Regions from separate parts of the Plantibacter flavus genome, predicted to be linked through region 3. Evidence: predicted binding sites of a transcription regulator. Region 3 holds the regulator's gene; each other region holds the start of a gene.
The links. The regulator HrcA, encoded in region 3, represses chaperone genes, less so after heat shock. The targets are predictions, from matches to a motif close to TTNGCACTCGNNNNNNNCGAGTGCNAA.
Positions count from the first base shown of each region.

Region 1: groES (co-chaperone GroES) is a predicted target of HrcA. The motif match lies at 3,119-3,145, and genes of this name have one in related genera.
Region 2: groL (chaperonin GroEL) is a predicted target of HrcA. The motif match lies at 2,919-2,945, and genes of this name have one in related genera.

Region 1 is NZ_CP019402.1:1,190,799-1,195,600, reverse strand. It holds gene BWO91_RS05600 (ABC transporter substrate-binding protein) at 147-1,424, opposite strand; gene rarD (EamA family transporter RarD) at 1,612-2,550, opposite strand; gene groES (co-chaperone GroES) at 2,746-3,042, opposite strand; gene BWO91_RS05585 (class I SAM-dependent methyltransferase) at 3,201-4,406, shown strand; gene BWO91_RS19610 (DUF4190 domain-containing protein) at 4,446-4,802, opposite strand, start outside.
Region 2 is NZ_CP019402.1:1,345,217-1,350,018, reverse strand. It holds gene BWO91_RS06375 (hypothetical protein) at 1-906, opposite strand, end outside; gene groL (chaperonin GroEL) at 1,262-2,881, opposite strand; gene BWO91_RS06365 (cold-shock protein) at 3,086-3,289, opposite strand; gene BWO91_RS06360 (LytR C-terminal domain-containing protein) at 3,575-4,147, opposite strand; gene BWO91_RS06355 (DUF3263 domain-containing protein) at 4,169-4,471, opposite strand; gene msrB (peptide-methionine (R)-S-oxide reductase MsrB) at 4,695-4,802, shown strand, end outside.
Region 3 is NZ_CP019402.1:1,875,703-1,880,504, forward strand. It holds gene BWO91_RS08835 (DUF1990 family protein) at 1-414, shown strand, start outside; gene hemW (radical SAM family heme chaperone HemW) at 425-1,651, shown strand; gene BWO91_RS20220 (DUF4870 domain-containing protein) at 1,718-2,275, opposite strand; gene hrcA (heat-inducible transcriptional repressor HrcA) at 2,492-3,514, shown strand; gene dnaJ (molecular chaperone DnaJ) at 3,569-4,690, shown strand; gene BWO91_RS08860 (16S rRNA (uracil(1498)-N(3))-methyltransferase) at 4,692-4,802, shown strand, end outside.

The DNA of each region.
Region 1 (4,802 bases), 680 kb from region 3:
CGCTCACGCGCTGGACCCGCGCTCGCGTCAGCGCACCGCGCTGGCGCCACCACACACGGCACAGCACACGCGAGGGCGGCAGTTACAGCTGCCGGACACGACGAAGGCCCCGGATCGCTCCGGGGCCTCGTCAGTCGCGTGGGCGACTAGTTGGTGCGGGTGTACTTGTTGTCGTCACCGTACTGGTAGATACCGATGGTCGCCTCGGTCGGGTCACCGTTCTCGTCGAACGTGATCGGACCGGAGTTGCCGTCGTAGTCGATCTTCTTGCCGTCGGCGATGGCCTTCGCACCCTCTTCGAAGGTGGTCACCTTCTCGCCCTTGTCCTTACCACCGGACACGGACTGGAGCTCGGCCGCCATGTCGGCACCCTCGGTCGAACCGGCCTGCAGCGCCGCGAGGGCAAGCAGGATGACGGCGTCGTAGGATTCAGCCGCGTAGCTGTAGTCCTTGAGCGGCTCTCCACCCTCGTCCTTCACGAACGCCTGGAGGCGGTCGGTGAAGTCACCGAGCTTCGCGGTGTCGAGACCGGGCAGCGTGCCCTTGGCGCCCGTCAGGGTGCCCGGAGCGAAGTCCGCGCTGTAGTCGGCGAGGTTGCCGTCGACGAAGTAGAGCTTGTCCGACGGGAAGCCGGCGAGACCGGGGACGATCGTCTTGGTCTCCTCGAACGCGATGATCGCGATCGCGTCGGGGTTCTCCGCCTTGACCGCGCTGATCTGTGCGTCGAACGAGGTGTCACCGGTGTTGTACGACTGCTCGGCGACCACTTCACCGCCTGCGCTCTCGAACGCCTCCTTGGTGAACTTCGCGAGGCCGGTGCCGTACGAGTCGTTCAGGTAGATGATGCCGAGGGTGGCGTTGCCGTCCTCCGCGATCAGGTTCCCGAGGACCTCGCCCTGCAGCACGTCGGACGGCGCCGTCCGCCAGTAGAGACCGTTGTCGTCCCACGTGGTGAAGTCCGCGGAGGTGTTCGCCGGGGAGAACTGGATGACGCCTGCGCCGGTGACTTCGTCGATGAAGAGCTTCGACACACCCGAGGACGCTGCACCGATGATGGCGGTGACGCCCTCGGAGAGCAGACGGGGGACCTCGGTCGCGTACGCCTTGTTGTCGGAGTCACCCGAGTCGCCGAGCGTCAGGTCGATCTTGATGCCGAGGTCAGCGTCGTTGACCTCCTTGACCGCGAGACCGACACCGGCCTCCTCGGGCGGGCCGAGGAACGCGAGGTTACCGGTCTGCGGCAACGCCGTGCCGAGCTTCAGGGTCAGGTCGCCAGCAGGCTTGCTGCTGCTGCCGCTGTCGCCGCTACCACTCGAGGCGCAACCGCTCAGGACCAGCGCGCTGGCTCCGATCAGTGCGATACCACCGAGAACGATGGAACGTGGGCGGGAGCGAGCGGCCGTGGCCTTCGAAAAGACGCTCATGGTACTCCTTGCTTGTCAGAAGAGTGGCAGCTCCAGGGGCTGCCGTTGAGTCAAGTTATCCGCTGCACGTGCGCTGGACAATGTCGTTGACGTTACAAGCGTGTAACACGACCAAATCGTTACCTCAGGAGGGGCTGTTTCGCGCATTTCCTGCAGTGGTCGCGCGATCAGCGCTGGAATCCGCTGTTCAGATGCTCGTCGAGCGCCGTCGTTCGGCCCCGACGGCCCGACGACCACGGGTGGAGGCGACGAGCATGTCGACGGTGAGGATCGCGAGCGCCAGCCACACGAGGCCGAAGCCCAACCAGCGCTCCGGCGGCATCGCCTCGTGCAGGACCGCGACACCGACGACGAACTGGATGATCGGTGCGAAGTACTGGATGAAACCCATCCAGGTGAGCGGGAGGCGGCGCGCCGCTGCCGCGAACAGCAGGAGCGGGACGGCCGTGATGACGCCGGCACCGACGAGCAGCAGGGCGTGCCCGACGCCTGCGGTGCCGATGGTCAGCCCACCGGTCACGCCGACAGCGATGAGCTGGGCGATCGCGACCGGCATCAGCCACACGGTCTCGAGCGTCAAGCCGGACACGGCGTCGACCGAACCGCCCACCAGTTTCTTGATGTAGCCGTAGAGGCCGAATGAGAAAGCCAGGATGAGGGCGATCCAGGGGACGCTGCCGTGTCCGATCGCGAGGACGAGGACCGCGATCACGCTCACGACCACCGCGGCCCACTGGGCCGGACGCAGCCGCTCACGGAGGAAGAAGACGCCGAGGAAGACGGTCACGATCGGGTTGATGAAGTACCCGAGCGACGCTTCGACCACCTGGCCGTTGAGCGCGCCGTAGACGTAGGTCTGCCAGTTGACGTAGATGAGCGCTCCGGCGAGGCCCATCGTCAGGACGATGCGGCGCTGGCGGAGGATGCCGAACAGTCGACGCCAGGAACGGGTCGCCAGGATGAGGACGGCGCAGAAGACGAGGGAGAAGAGGATCCGCCACGCCACGACCTCGAAGGCGCCGGCCGGTGCGAGGGCGATGAAGTAGAGCGGGAGCGCTCCCCAGAGGCAGTAGGCGGCGACCGCCGAGAGCAGTCCGGACCGGCTCCCCTGCTGGGGCACGGCCACACTCGCACGTCGATCCCCTCCCCCGTCGACGGTGACGGGGTGGATGTCGACGTCGGCTGGATCGCTGGGGTTCTGCACTGGTCCAGGCTAGACCCGCGACTCCCCGCGACACCCTCCGAAAACGGACACAGCCCGAACGGCGAATGCCATTCGGGCTGTTGAGCGGCTTGAGCCGCCGGATCCGTGCGCTGGTGACTAGCGGACGACGACTGCGAGGACGTCGCGCGCGGACAGGACGAGGTAGTCCTCACCGGCGTACTTGACCTCGGTGCCACCGTACTTGGAGTAGATCACCTTGTCGCCGACGGCGACGTCGAGCGGGACGCGGTTGCCGTTGTCGTCGATGCGACCGGGTCCGACCGCCACGACCTCGCCCTCCTGGGGCTTCTCCTTGGCGGTGTCGGGGATGACCAGACCGGAAGCGGTGGTCTGCTCTGCCTCGACCTGCTTGATGACGATGCGATCCTCGAGCGGCTTGATGGAGACCGACACGGTTGACCTCTTTCTTGAAACGAAGACGTGGTTAGCACTCACACTGCGAGAGTGCTGATTCCAGTGTAGGCATCTTCTGGCACTCATGCAATGCGAGTGCCAATCAGCGGCTGCTACCGTTGCCGGATGCATCCAGCTCCGCCCGAGGCCCGCTGACCATGGACCGTTCTGAACTCGTCGAACTCCTCACGGCCGACGGCCTCAGGCTCCTCGACTCCCTGCCGCCCTACCCGACGAAGGACGAGGCCGTCCGCCTGGTCGGGCGCCTGCGCAAGGAGGGCAACTCCCCCGAGCTGGTCGCGGCGGTCCTCACGCAGTCGCGGCTCAGGCAGAAGGCCGTCGGCAAGTTCGGTCCGTTCGCCGGCCGCATGCTGTTCACCGAGGCAGGCCTCGAACAGGCCACGCGCCTTCCCGTCGCCGCATTGCACGCCGGGCGTTTCGCCCGGGCCGGCCTCACACGCATCGCCGACCTCGGCAGCGGCATCGGCGCCGACTCGATGGCCATGGCCTCGCTCGACCTGGAGGTCACGGCGGTCGACATCGACGAGGTCACCGCGGCCATCGCCAGCTACAACCTCGCCCCGTTCCCCACGGCGACCGTGCGGAACGCCGCCGCCGAGGACGTCTCGCTCGACGACTTCGACGCGGTCTGGTTCGATCCCGCGCGGCGCACCGCAGGACACGCCGACACCGCGCGGTTGTCCAGTGCCGCCGACTACACCCCGTCCCTCGACCTGGTCTTCGGTGCGGCGACCAGCCTCCCCACAGGCGTCAAGCTCGGGCCCGGATTCGACCGCTCACTCATCCCCGACGACGCCGAGGCGCAGTGGGTGTCGGTCGACGGACAGCTCGTCGAGATGGCGCTCTGGTTCGGCCCGCTGGCCCGTCCGGACGTCCGACGGTCCGCGCTCCTCCTCGCGGACGGCGTCCACCACGAGTTGCACGCCGAGGCCGACGCCGACGACGCCCCCGTGCGGGAACTCGGCGACTACGTGCACGAACCCGACGGGTCGGTGATCCGGGCCCGACTCATCGGCGACCTCGCCGTCCGCTTGGAGGCCGGCATGCTCGGCCAGGGCATCGCCTACCTGACCTCCGACACGGCGACGACCTCGCCGTTCGCCACGACCTTCCGGGTGCTCGAGCGGCTACCGATGGACGAGAAGATCCTTAAGCGCACGATGCGGGATCGCGGGATCGGCGTCCTCGAGATCAAGAAGCGCGGCGTCGACGTCGACCCCGCGGCGTTCCGGAAGCGCATGGCGCTCAAGGGCGACGGCTCGGCCACGATCATCCTCACGAGGATCGCGGGCAAACACAGTGCGCTGCTCGTCGAACGGGTGACACCGGCCGCTGCCGCCTGACCCGACGGTGTCCGCCGGGCCGCAGCGCCCCGAGGAGGATCAGGTCGAGACGTACCCGATGATCACGACGACGCTGTAGGCGAGCCAGCCGACGGAGCAGGCGAGGCCGACGAACCCGGTCACGAGGCCGGTGAGGGCGCGGCCTCGGCCCTGCGGCTCGCGACGCCTGGCTCCGAATCCGAGGACGATGGCCGCGATCGACAGGGGGAAGCCCCAACCGACGAAGACCGACACGACGAGCCCGACGAGACCGGTGATGAGCGACCAGGTGCTCCGTGAGGTCCCGGTCGACGCAGCAGGGCTCTGCGTCTGCGACTGCTGGTACGCGGCGTAGCCGCCCTGGCTCGGTGCCTGGTAGACCGCCGTCGGCACCGTCTGGAGATAGGTCGCGTGATC
Region 2 (4,802 bases), 530 kb from region 3:
CTCGTTACTGACATCGATGCGCAGCCAATGACCGTCGACCGTGAGGTGGACGCTGCACGACGAGAAGATCTCCGTCCGGCACTGCAGGAAGGCGTCGCGCGATCCCAAGCCGTCGAGCGCCAGGAAGCTGATGTCCGCACCGTCCTTCATCCGCGTCTCGACCAACTGCTCGTAGGCCCACTGCCCACGGGGCAGAGCGGTGAGCAGGCCGCGGGCCGAGTCGCTGTCCGGGAGCCCGAAGATGCAGTCCGGGACACCGAAATCGTCGGCGGCCCCTCGACTGGCCGAACCGCCCTTCTTCGGCGCCCACGTGTACACCAGTTGCTGGCCGAGGAGTTCACTCATCGTCGCCTCGGGCACGAAACCCTCGCACTCGGTCGGCAGGACAGCTGGCCCGGCCGTCGTGTCGCCCCAGTCGAAACGTGGCGCACTCGCCGTCGGCTCCAATGCGGTCCTGATCGATTCGACGAACGGCATGACCGCGGTCCGCGCCGCTTCGTCGGACTCGGCGACGTTGTCGGCTGGCCCATCGATCCTGACCTCCACCCAGCTGTCGCCGATGAGGAACTGCATGCTGCACACATCGAGCACGCGTCCGTCACCGGTGAAGCAGGAGAGCGGCGTGGAGTTCTCCCAGGGGCCAGGCTCGCCCGACGTCCAACCTTCGAAGAACGGCTGCCAGCGGGCTGACGCTTGCGGGAGCACCAGCACCTCCGCCCAGCGCTCGGTCCCGAGCGGAGAGCCTCCCTGAAGCCGATCACGGGGCTCCCCGTTCCCCCAACTGCACTGCAGTCCTCCGAGTGCCACGGGCGCCGTATTGATCGGTGTGGCGATGACGTCATCCGTGAAGGGAGGCTCGAGCACGACGGAGGGAGCGAGCGCCGAGCTGACGATGTCGGCTGGCACGAGGTCCTTGCACCCGAGCCCGTACGAACTGACCGGGGTCGTGGGTCCGGGGGCGGTGCTCGGTGTCGCAGAGGACACCGGTGTGGACGTCTCCGTCGGGGTCGGTTCGGCCGGCGTACACGCGCTCAGCCCCAGAATCACTACGGCGGCGATCGCCGCTCCCCCGATACGTCTCATAGCTCGATCATAGGAACCGTCACCTCGGGAGATATGCCATTCCGATCACGTCTCTACAACGACTGTTCGATCCATGCGCGACGAGCGCACAGGTCGAGGGTCCTCCCCGATGCGGGATGACGAAACGACGCAGGGCGCCTCCCGAAGGAGACGCCCTGCGCAGGTGTTGCTGTCGGACTTAGAAGTCCATGCCACCGGTCGGGTCGCCGGCCGGAGCCGGGTTCTTCTCCGGCTTGTCGGCGACGACGGCCTCGGTGGTGAGGAACAGGCCGGCGATCGACGCTGCGTTGAGCAGCGCGGAGCGCGTGACCTTCACCGGGTCGTTGATGCCGGCAGCGAGCATGTCGACGTACTCACCGGTCGCGGCGTTGAGGCCGTGTCCGACGGGCAGGTTGCGGACCTTGTCGGCGACGACGCCGGGCTCGAGGCCTGCGTTGAGCGCGATCTGCTTGAGCGGAGCGTCGATGGCGACCTTGACGATGTTCGCACCGGTCGCCTCGTCACCGACGAGCTCGAGCTTCTCGAACGCGGTCTTGCCGGCCTGGATCAGGGCGACGCCACCACCGGCGACGATGCCCTCTTCGACGGCGGCCTTCGCGTTGCGAACGGCGTCCTCGATGCGGTGCTTGCGCTCCTTGAGCTCGACCTCGGTCGCTGCACCGGCCTTGATGACCGCCACACCGCCCGCGAGCTTGGCAAGACGCTCCTGGAGCTTCTCGCGGTCGTAGTCGCTGTCGGTGTTGTCGATCTCCTTGCGGATCTGCGAGACACGACCGGCGATGGCGTCGGCGTCGCCGGCACCCTCGACGATGGTGGTCTCATCCTTGGTGATGACGACCTTGCGCGCACGGCCGAGCAGGTCGAGGGTGACGGTCTCGAGCTTGAGGCCGACCTCCTCGGAGATGACCTGGCCACCGGTGAGGATGGCGATGTCCTGCAGCTGAGCCTTGCGGCGGTCGCCGAAACCCGGAGCCTTGACGGCGACGGACTTGAAGATGCCACGGATCTTGTTGACGACGAGCGTCGCGAGAGCTTCGCCGTCGACGTCCTCAGCGATGATGAGGAGCTGCTTGCCCGACTGGATGACCTGGTCGACGATCGGCAGGAGGTCCTTGATCGCGGAGATCTTCTGGTTGGCGATGAGGATGTAGGGGTCCTCGAACACCGCTTCCTGGCGGTCGGGGTCGGTCACGAAGTACTGCGACAGGTAGCCCTTGTCGAAGCGCATGCCCTCGGTGAGCTCGAGCTCGGTGCCGAAGGTGTTCGACTCCTCGACGGTGACGACGCCCTCCTTGCCGACCTTGTCGATCGCCTCGGCGATGATCTCGCCGATGGTGGTGTCGCCGGCGGAGATGGAAGCGGTCGCAGCGATCTCCTCCTTGGTCTCCACCTCCTTGGCGTTGGCGATGAGCTCGACCGTGACGGCCTCGACGGCCTTCTCGATGCCGCGCTTGAGGCTGATGGGGTCGGCGCCTGCGGCGACGTTGCGGAGGCCCTCGCGAACGAGCGCCTGTGCCAGCACGGTCGCCGTGGTGGTGCCGTCGCCGGCGACGTCGTCGGTCTTCTTGGCGACCTCCTTGACGAGCTCCGCGCCGATCTTCTCGTACGGGTCGTCGAGTTCGATCTCCTTGGCGATGGACACGCCGTCGTTGGTGATCGTGGGGGCGCCCCACTTCTTCTCGAGGACAACGTTGCGACCGCGCGGCCCAAGGGTGACCTTGACCGTGTCAGCAAGAATGTTCAGTCCACGCTCGAGGCCGCGACGGGCCTCCTCGTCGAAAGCAATGATCTTAGCCATGTGTGTTTTTCGTCCCTCCCGGACGTCATGAACGTTGTTAGCACTCAATGAGTACGAGTGCTAAGTCGATTCTGGCACTCAGGGGGTGGGAGTGCAAGTGAGCACCGGAGCCCTGAGCGAACTCCCGGGAACCGCCCCGGAACGACGAACGACGCCGCCCACCGGAGTGGACGGCGTCGCAGGAATCGCGTGCCTGATCAGCGGCTACGCCAGGCGCACACCTTCGGCCTGGGGCCCCTTTGCTCCCGTGCCGACCTCGAAGACGACCGCCTGGCCCTCTTCCAAGGACTTGTAGCCGCTCATGTCGATCGCCGAGTAGTGGACGAAGACATCCTGTCCGCCGCCGTCGACCGTGATGAAGCCGAAGCCCTTCTCAGCGTTGAACCACTTGACGGTTCCGTTCGCCATTTCATACTCCCATTGCTGCGTGCTCTCGGCGCCCGACTGTTGCCGGACCCGGACCTGCCATCCGGGATCGGGATCCCGGCGGCCACCCTGCGCCGAAGCGGACCCGGGGGCGAGTCGAGACGGGACGGGATGAGCGGCCAATTCCAGATACTAATCCGGGGCACCGCGCGGATTCACCCCGAAATCGGCAAACGGGGCGGAGTGATACGACAACTCAACATGGAGGAAACACTCCGGAAACACGGCGAGCCGGCGACCTGACCGATCGACCTGCTCCAGCCGCGCTCAGGCGGCCGGCTGGTAGTCCGCGCCGACCACGACGACGATGCGGAGGACCGGTGCCTCGCCTTCCTCGACGGGGATCGCGTACGTGTCCGTGATCTGGATCGGGATACCGCCGAGTGCGTTCGCGATGGCGCGAGCGACGCCCTCCTGCGACGGATCCTGGTAGTAGACGCCGCTCGCCGTGACGTCCTCGGTGCTGGCGTCGCTCGTCGGGATCTGCTGCGTGAAGCCGGCGGCCGAGATCGCCGCCGCCGCCGATGCGGCGAGGCCGGCAGTGGGTGTGCCGTTCAGGACGAGGATGCTGGCCGCGGGGTCGACGACGGGGGCCGCCTCGGTCGGGGTGGGGGTCGGCGTGGGCGTGGCGCTCGGGCTCTGCGAGCCGCCGAAGAAGTCGATGCGGTCGTTCAGTCCGAACAGGGCGAAGGTGCCGATCCCAACAAGGACGAGCGTTGCGACGACGGCGACGAGGAAGGCGATCCAGCCGCGTCCCTTGGGAGCAGGGGCACGGTGTGCGCCGACGCGCTTGAGGTCGGGGACCTCGTCGAAGCGGTCGGGCGGGAAGGATTCAGCCATGGTGTGGTCTCCGGGAGCTGCTCAGCCGTCGGTGCGGGGAGCCGAGGCTCCTCGCGCCGAGAGTCGGGCGTCGCGGGTGCGCTGCAGCCGCTTGATCAGCATGGGGTCGTGGGCGAGGGCGGACGGCGAGTCGATGAGCGCGCCGAGCAGTTGATAGTACCGGGCCGGGGACAGGGCGAAGCGGTCGCGGATGGCGGCCTCCTTGGCCCCGACGTGCTGCACCCAATGGGACTCGAACTCGAGGATCTCGAGCTCGCGCGGCTCGAGGCCGCCCGTCGGCGTCGACGCCTCGTCATCGGCAGGCGTACGCGACGCTGACTGCATGCTCGTCTCCTGCCGATCGGTGCCGATGCGGCGACCGTGGAGTCGTGCTCCGGTCCGCCGTCCTCCAAGTCTATTCAGCCGATGGCCGCCGGGCCGCATCCACCCCGGCGAGGGCCGACGTTCACCGGGAAGGATCAGGCTCGGTGCAGTGTTATGGAATACGTCGGGAGCTGCATGCACGAGGCGGCCCCGCACGTAGGATGACCGAGACGAATGGAGCAGCATGACGTACGACGTGTCGAAGACCGATGAGCAGTGGCGCGAGGAACTCACGCCCGAGCAGTATCAGGTCCTCCGCGGAGCGGCGACCGAACGGGCCTGGACCGGTGAG
Region 3 (4,802 bases):
GGCGTGCAGTACGGCGGCATCGCCTTCGCCGAGGACGGTACGCCGCTGGAACCCATCGAGACGCACCAAGAGCAGCGCTTCGCCGAGGACGGCACGCCGTTCATCACGCCGGGCACGACGGTCGTCTTCGCCGGCACCGTCGGCGGGGAACCGCTCGTCGGACCGCATCGCGTCATCTCCGTCACCGAGGAGCCGGGTCACGTGAGCCTGGCCATCGGCACGATGGAGGGCGATCCGGAGAGCGGTGAGCAGTCCTTCACGATCGAGCAGCGCGAGGACGACTCCGTCTGGATCGTCGTGCGCTCGTTCTTCCGCCCGACGAAGGGTGCCGCGAAGCTCGTCGGCTCCAAGCGTCGCCGCAAGACCATGAACGACGCCTACCTCCGCGCACTCCTGCCGTCGCGCGGCGTCTGAGCGACGGACCGTGCCGAGCGCCCTTCCACTCGCCGATCCGGCCCCGTCCGACGGACTCCTCCCGGAGACGGCGGCCGTCGGTGCCCACGAGCGCAACTTCGGGGTCTACCTGCACGTCCCGTTCTGCCGGGTCCGATGCGGCTACTGCGACTTCAACACCTACACGGCGACCGAGCTCCGCGGCGCGAAGCAATCGGACTACGCCGACGAGGCGGTCGCGGAACTCCGCTTCGGCAAGTCCGTCCTGGCGTCATCGACCGTCCCCGACCGACCGGTCTCGACCGTGTTCTTCGGTGGCGGCACGCCGACCCTCCTGCCTGCTGACGACCTCGTCCGGATGCTCCGTGGCGTGACGGACAACTTCGACCTCGCGCCCGGCGCCGAAGTGACGACCGAGGCGAACCCCGACTCCGTCGACGCCGCCTACCTCCGCACGCTCGCCGAAGCCGGATTCACCCGGGTGTCCTTCGGGATGCAGTCCGCGGTGCCGAGCGTGCTCGCCACCCTCGAGCGCACGCACGATCCGGCTCGGGTGCCGCTCGTCGTGCAGTGGGCTCGCGAAGCCGGCCTCGGCGTCAGCCTGGACCTCATCTACGGGACGCCGGGGGAGACCCTGGCCGACTGGCGCGTCTCACTCGAGACGGCGATCGCCTGCGCACCGGACCACGTGTCGGCCTATTCGCTCATCGTCGAACCCGGGACGAAACTCGCGCGCCAGATCCGCTCGGGCGTGGTGGGGACCCCCGACGAGGACCTGCAGGCCGACATGTACGAGCTCGCCGACGATCTCCTCACCGAAGCCGGGTACGGCTGGTACGAGGTCAGCAACTGGGCGACGGACGACACGCACCGCTCCCGGCACAACCTCTCCTACTGGACCGGCGAGGACTGGTGGGGTGTCGGCCCGGGCTCGCACAGTCACGTCGGCGGGGTGCGCTGGTGGAACGTCAAGCACCCGGCGGCGTACGCCCAGCGGATCGCGGCGGGGGAGTCGCCGGCCGCCGGGCGGGAGACCCTGGACGACGAGACGCGGGAACTCGAACGCATCCTGCTGCTCACCCGCACGCGGGACGGCATCCCCATCCGGACGCTCGCCCCCGAGGCTCGTACGGCGGTCGCCGGGCTCATCGCCGAGGAACTGGTCGACGCACGGCAGGCCCTGCTCGGACGGCTGGAGCTCACGCGCCGCGGACGGCTCCTCGCCGACGCGGTCGTCCGGCGTCTGGTCGGCGACTGACCCTGCCCGAGGCGCAGAACAGCCCCGCCCGGCGGACCGGACGGGGCTGTGCTCGTACTCGACGGATCAGGCCTTGATGAACTGGATCGTGAGCGGGTAGCTGTACAGCTCACCCTTGTTCGCCTTGATCGCGGCGATGATGCTGAACACGATCACGACGACGTAGACGGCGATGATGATGAACAGACCCACGACGACGATCGTCAGGATCGAGCCGACCACGAGCGCGATCAGCATCGTCAGCTGGAAGTTCAGCGCGGTGAGCGTGTGCGCCTTGATGAACGGGCCGCGGTCCTTGAGGACCAGGTAGCCGATCAGCGGGGGGATGAATCCGAAGAAGATCCCGCCGATGTGGATGAGCGTCGACCAGAGCTTCTCGTCCGACGGGCTCATGGGCTGAGCGGCGGCGTACGGCTGCTGGTACTGCGGGGCGCCTGCGGGCGGCGGCGGGTAGGAGCCGGCAGCGGGCGGCGGCGGCGCGTAGCCACCGGCGGGCGGGGGCGGGTAGGCGCCTGCGGGCGGCTGCTGCGGAGCTGCGGGAGGGGGCGTCGCGCCATCTCCTGCAGGCGGAACCGACCCGCCCTTCGCTGGGTCGACGGGCGGCTGAGCGTTCGGATCGGACATCTTCGCACCTTTCACGGAGAGTGATATTCAATTGGTCCAGCTGAGCGTATCGCACCAGGTGTCGCTCATCAGGGACCCACGCCTGCGGCCAACGGTATTCCCGCGGCACGGGGCCGCGCAAGGGACGGCTGCGCGGAGGCCACGATATGATTGGCAGTCAGGGTCTTCGAGTGCTGATGGTCGGCGCTCCGAGGTGGATGACGGGAGGAGATCGAGATGGTGTCGGATCGCGGTCTCGAAGTGCTCCGCGTCATCGTGCAGGACTACGTCGCCTCGCGAGAGCCCGTCGGGTCCAAGACGATCGTCGACCGCCACTCCTTCGGGGTCTCCGCAGCCACCATCCGCAACGACATGGCGCAGCTCGAGGACGAAGAGCTCATCGCCGCCCCCCATACCTCCTCCGGCCGGGTGCCGACCGACAAGGGCTACCGGATGTTCGTCGACCACCTGGCCGACCGCCGCCCGCTGAACAACGCCCAACGGACGGCGATCGAGACCTTCCTCGGTGCGTCCGGCGACCTCGACGAGGTCCTGCACCGCACGGTGCGGCTGCTCTCACAGCTGACGAACCAGGTCGCGCTCGTCCAGTACCCGATGTTCTCCCGGGCGCGCGTCCGGCACCTCGAGTTGGTGAGCGTCACCCCGAACCGTGTGCTCGCGGTCATCATCCTCGACAACGGCCGCGTCGAGCAGCGGCTCATCGAGACGGAGAGCCCGGTCGACGATGACCTCATCTCGCGTCTCCGCTCGCTGTGCAACGAGGCGGTCGCGGGCCGTCCACTCCTCGACGCCCACGACGCGATCGGCGACGTCCCCGCCGACATCGCCGATCTCGACCGCGCGGCGGCCGTCCGCATCGTCGACGCGGTGCGCGAACAGCTCTCGGCGCAGCGCCAGGACCGCCTCGTCATGGCCGGCGCCGCCAACCTCGCCCGCACCGAAGACGACTTCCCCGGCAGCATCTATCCGGTCCTGGACGCCATCGAGCAGCAGGTCGTGCTGCTCCGGCTCTTCGGTGAGATGGAGTCCGAGCGCGACGGCGTGGTCGCCAGCATCGGGCGCGAGAACGCGTCGTTCGGCCTCGAGACCACGAGCGTCCTCGCCGGGAACTACCGTTCCTCTGGTGGCGAAATCGCCCGGCTCGGCGTCCTCGGCCCCACGAGAATGGACTACGCGAGCAACATGGCTGCGGTCCGCGCCGTCGCCAGGTACCTCTCGCGCATCCTCGACGCCGAGTGACGCATCCTCGTCGCGTCCTCCAACACCTTCCGCACCTCGAACGAAAGGCCCTCAGTGGCTGACTACCCCGACCACTACGCAGCACTCGGTGTCGCCAAGGAGGCGACGCCCGAAGAGATCAAGAAGGCGTACCGCCGCCTCGCTCGCGAACTGCACCCCGACGTGAACCCGGGTTCCGACGCCTCAGAGCGGTTCAAAGAGGTCACCCACGCCTACGACGTGCTGAGCGACCCCAAGCAGCGCCAGCAGTACGACCTCGGTCCGCAGGCGGGTGGGTTCGGCGGAGGTGACGCCGGGTTCGGCGGCTTCGGCGACATCTTCGACACCTTCTTCGGCGGGGGTGGCCAGCAGCGCGGACCCAAGTCCCGCCGCGCACGCGGCGAGGACGCCCTGTTGCGCGTCGAACTCGACCTCGACGAGGTCATCTTCGGCACCCACCGCGACCTCGAGGTCGACACCGCCGTGCTCTGCAGCACCTGCAACGGCTCCTGCTGCCAGCCCGGCACCTCACCGGTGACCTGCGACATCTGTCACGGCACCGGCTCCATCCAGCGGGCCGTCCGCTCGCTGCTCGGCAACGTCATGACCTCGGCGCCCTGCGGCACCTGCCGCGGCTACGGCACGATCATCGCGACCCCGTGCGTCACCTGCCAGGGTCAGGGCCGGCTCCGTGCCCGCCGCACCGTCTCGGTCGACATCCCGGCCGGTGTCGACACCGGTCTGCGTCTGCAGATGCCGGGGAGCGGCGAGGTCGGCCCGGCAGGCGGCCCGAACGGCGACCTCTACCTCGAGATGAAGGTCAAGCACCACGACGTCTTCAGCCGCGACGGCGACGACCTGTTGTGCACGCTCGAAGTCCCGATGACCGACGCCATCCTCGGCCGCCAGGTCACCGTCCACGCGCTCGACGGCGACGTCGAGGTCGAGCTGCGACCGGGCGTTCAGAGCTCGGAGGTCATCACGGTCAAGGACCGCGGGGTCACGCGCCTCCGCGGGAACAGCCGGGGTGACCTCAAGATCGGCGTCCAGGTCGTCACCCCGACGAAGCTCGACCACCGCGAACGCGAGCTGATCAAGAGCTTCGCCTCGGGACGACGCCAGGGTGCTCCGGCGCTCGCGCAGTTCCAGCAGGGCCTGTTCGCGAAGATCCGCGACCGCTTCCACGGCGTCGGTTGAGATGAGTTCGCTGTACCTCCGCGAGGACCTCGAATCGACCGGTGTCGGCGACTCGGTGACCCTCCGTGGGCCCGAGGCGAAGCACGCCGTCGCCGTGAGTCGGCTGCGGGTC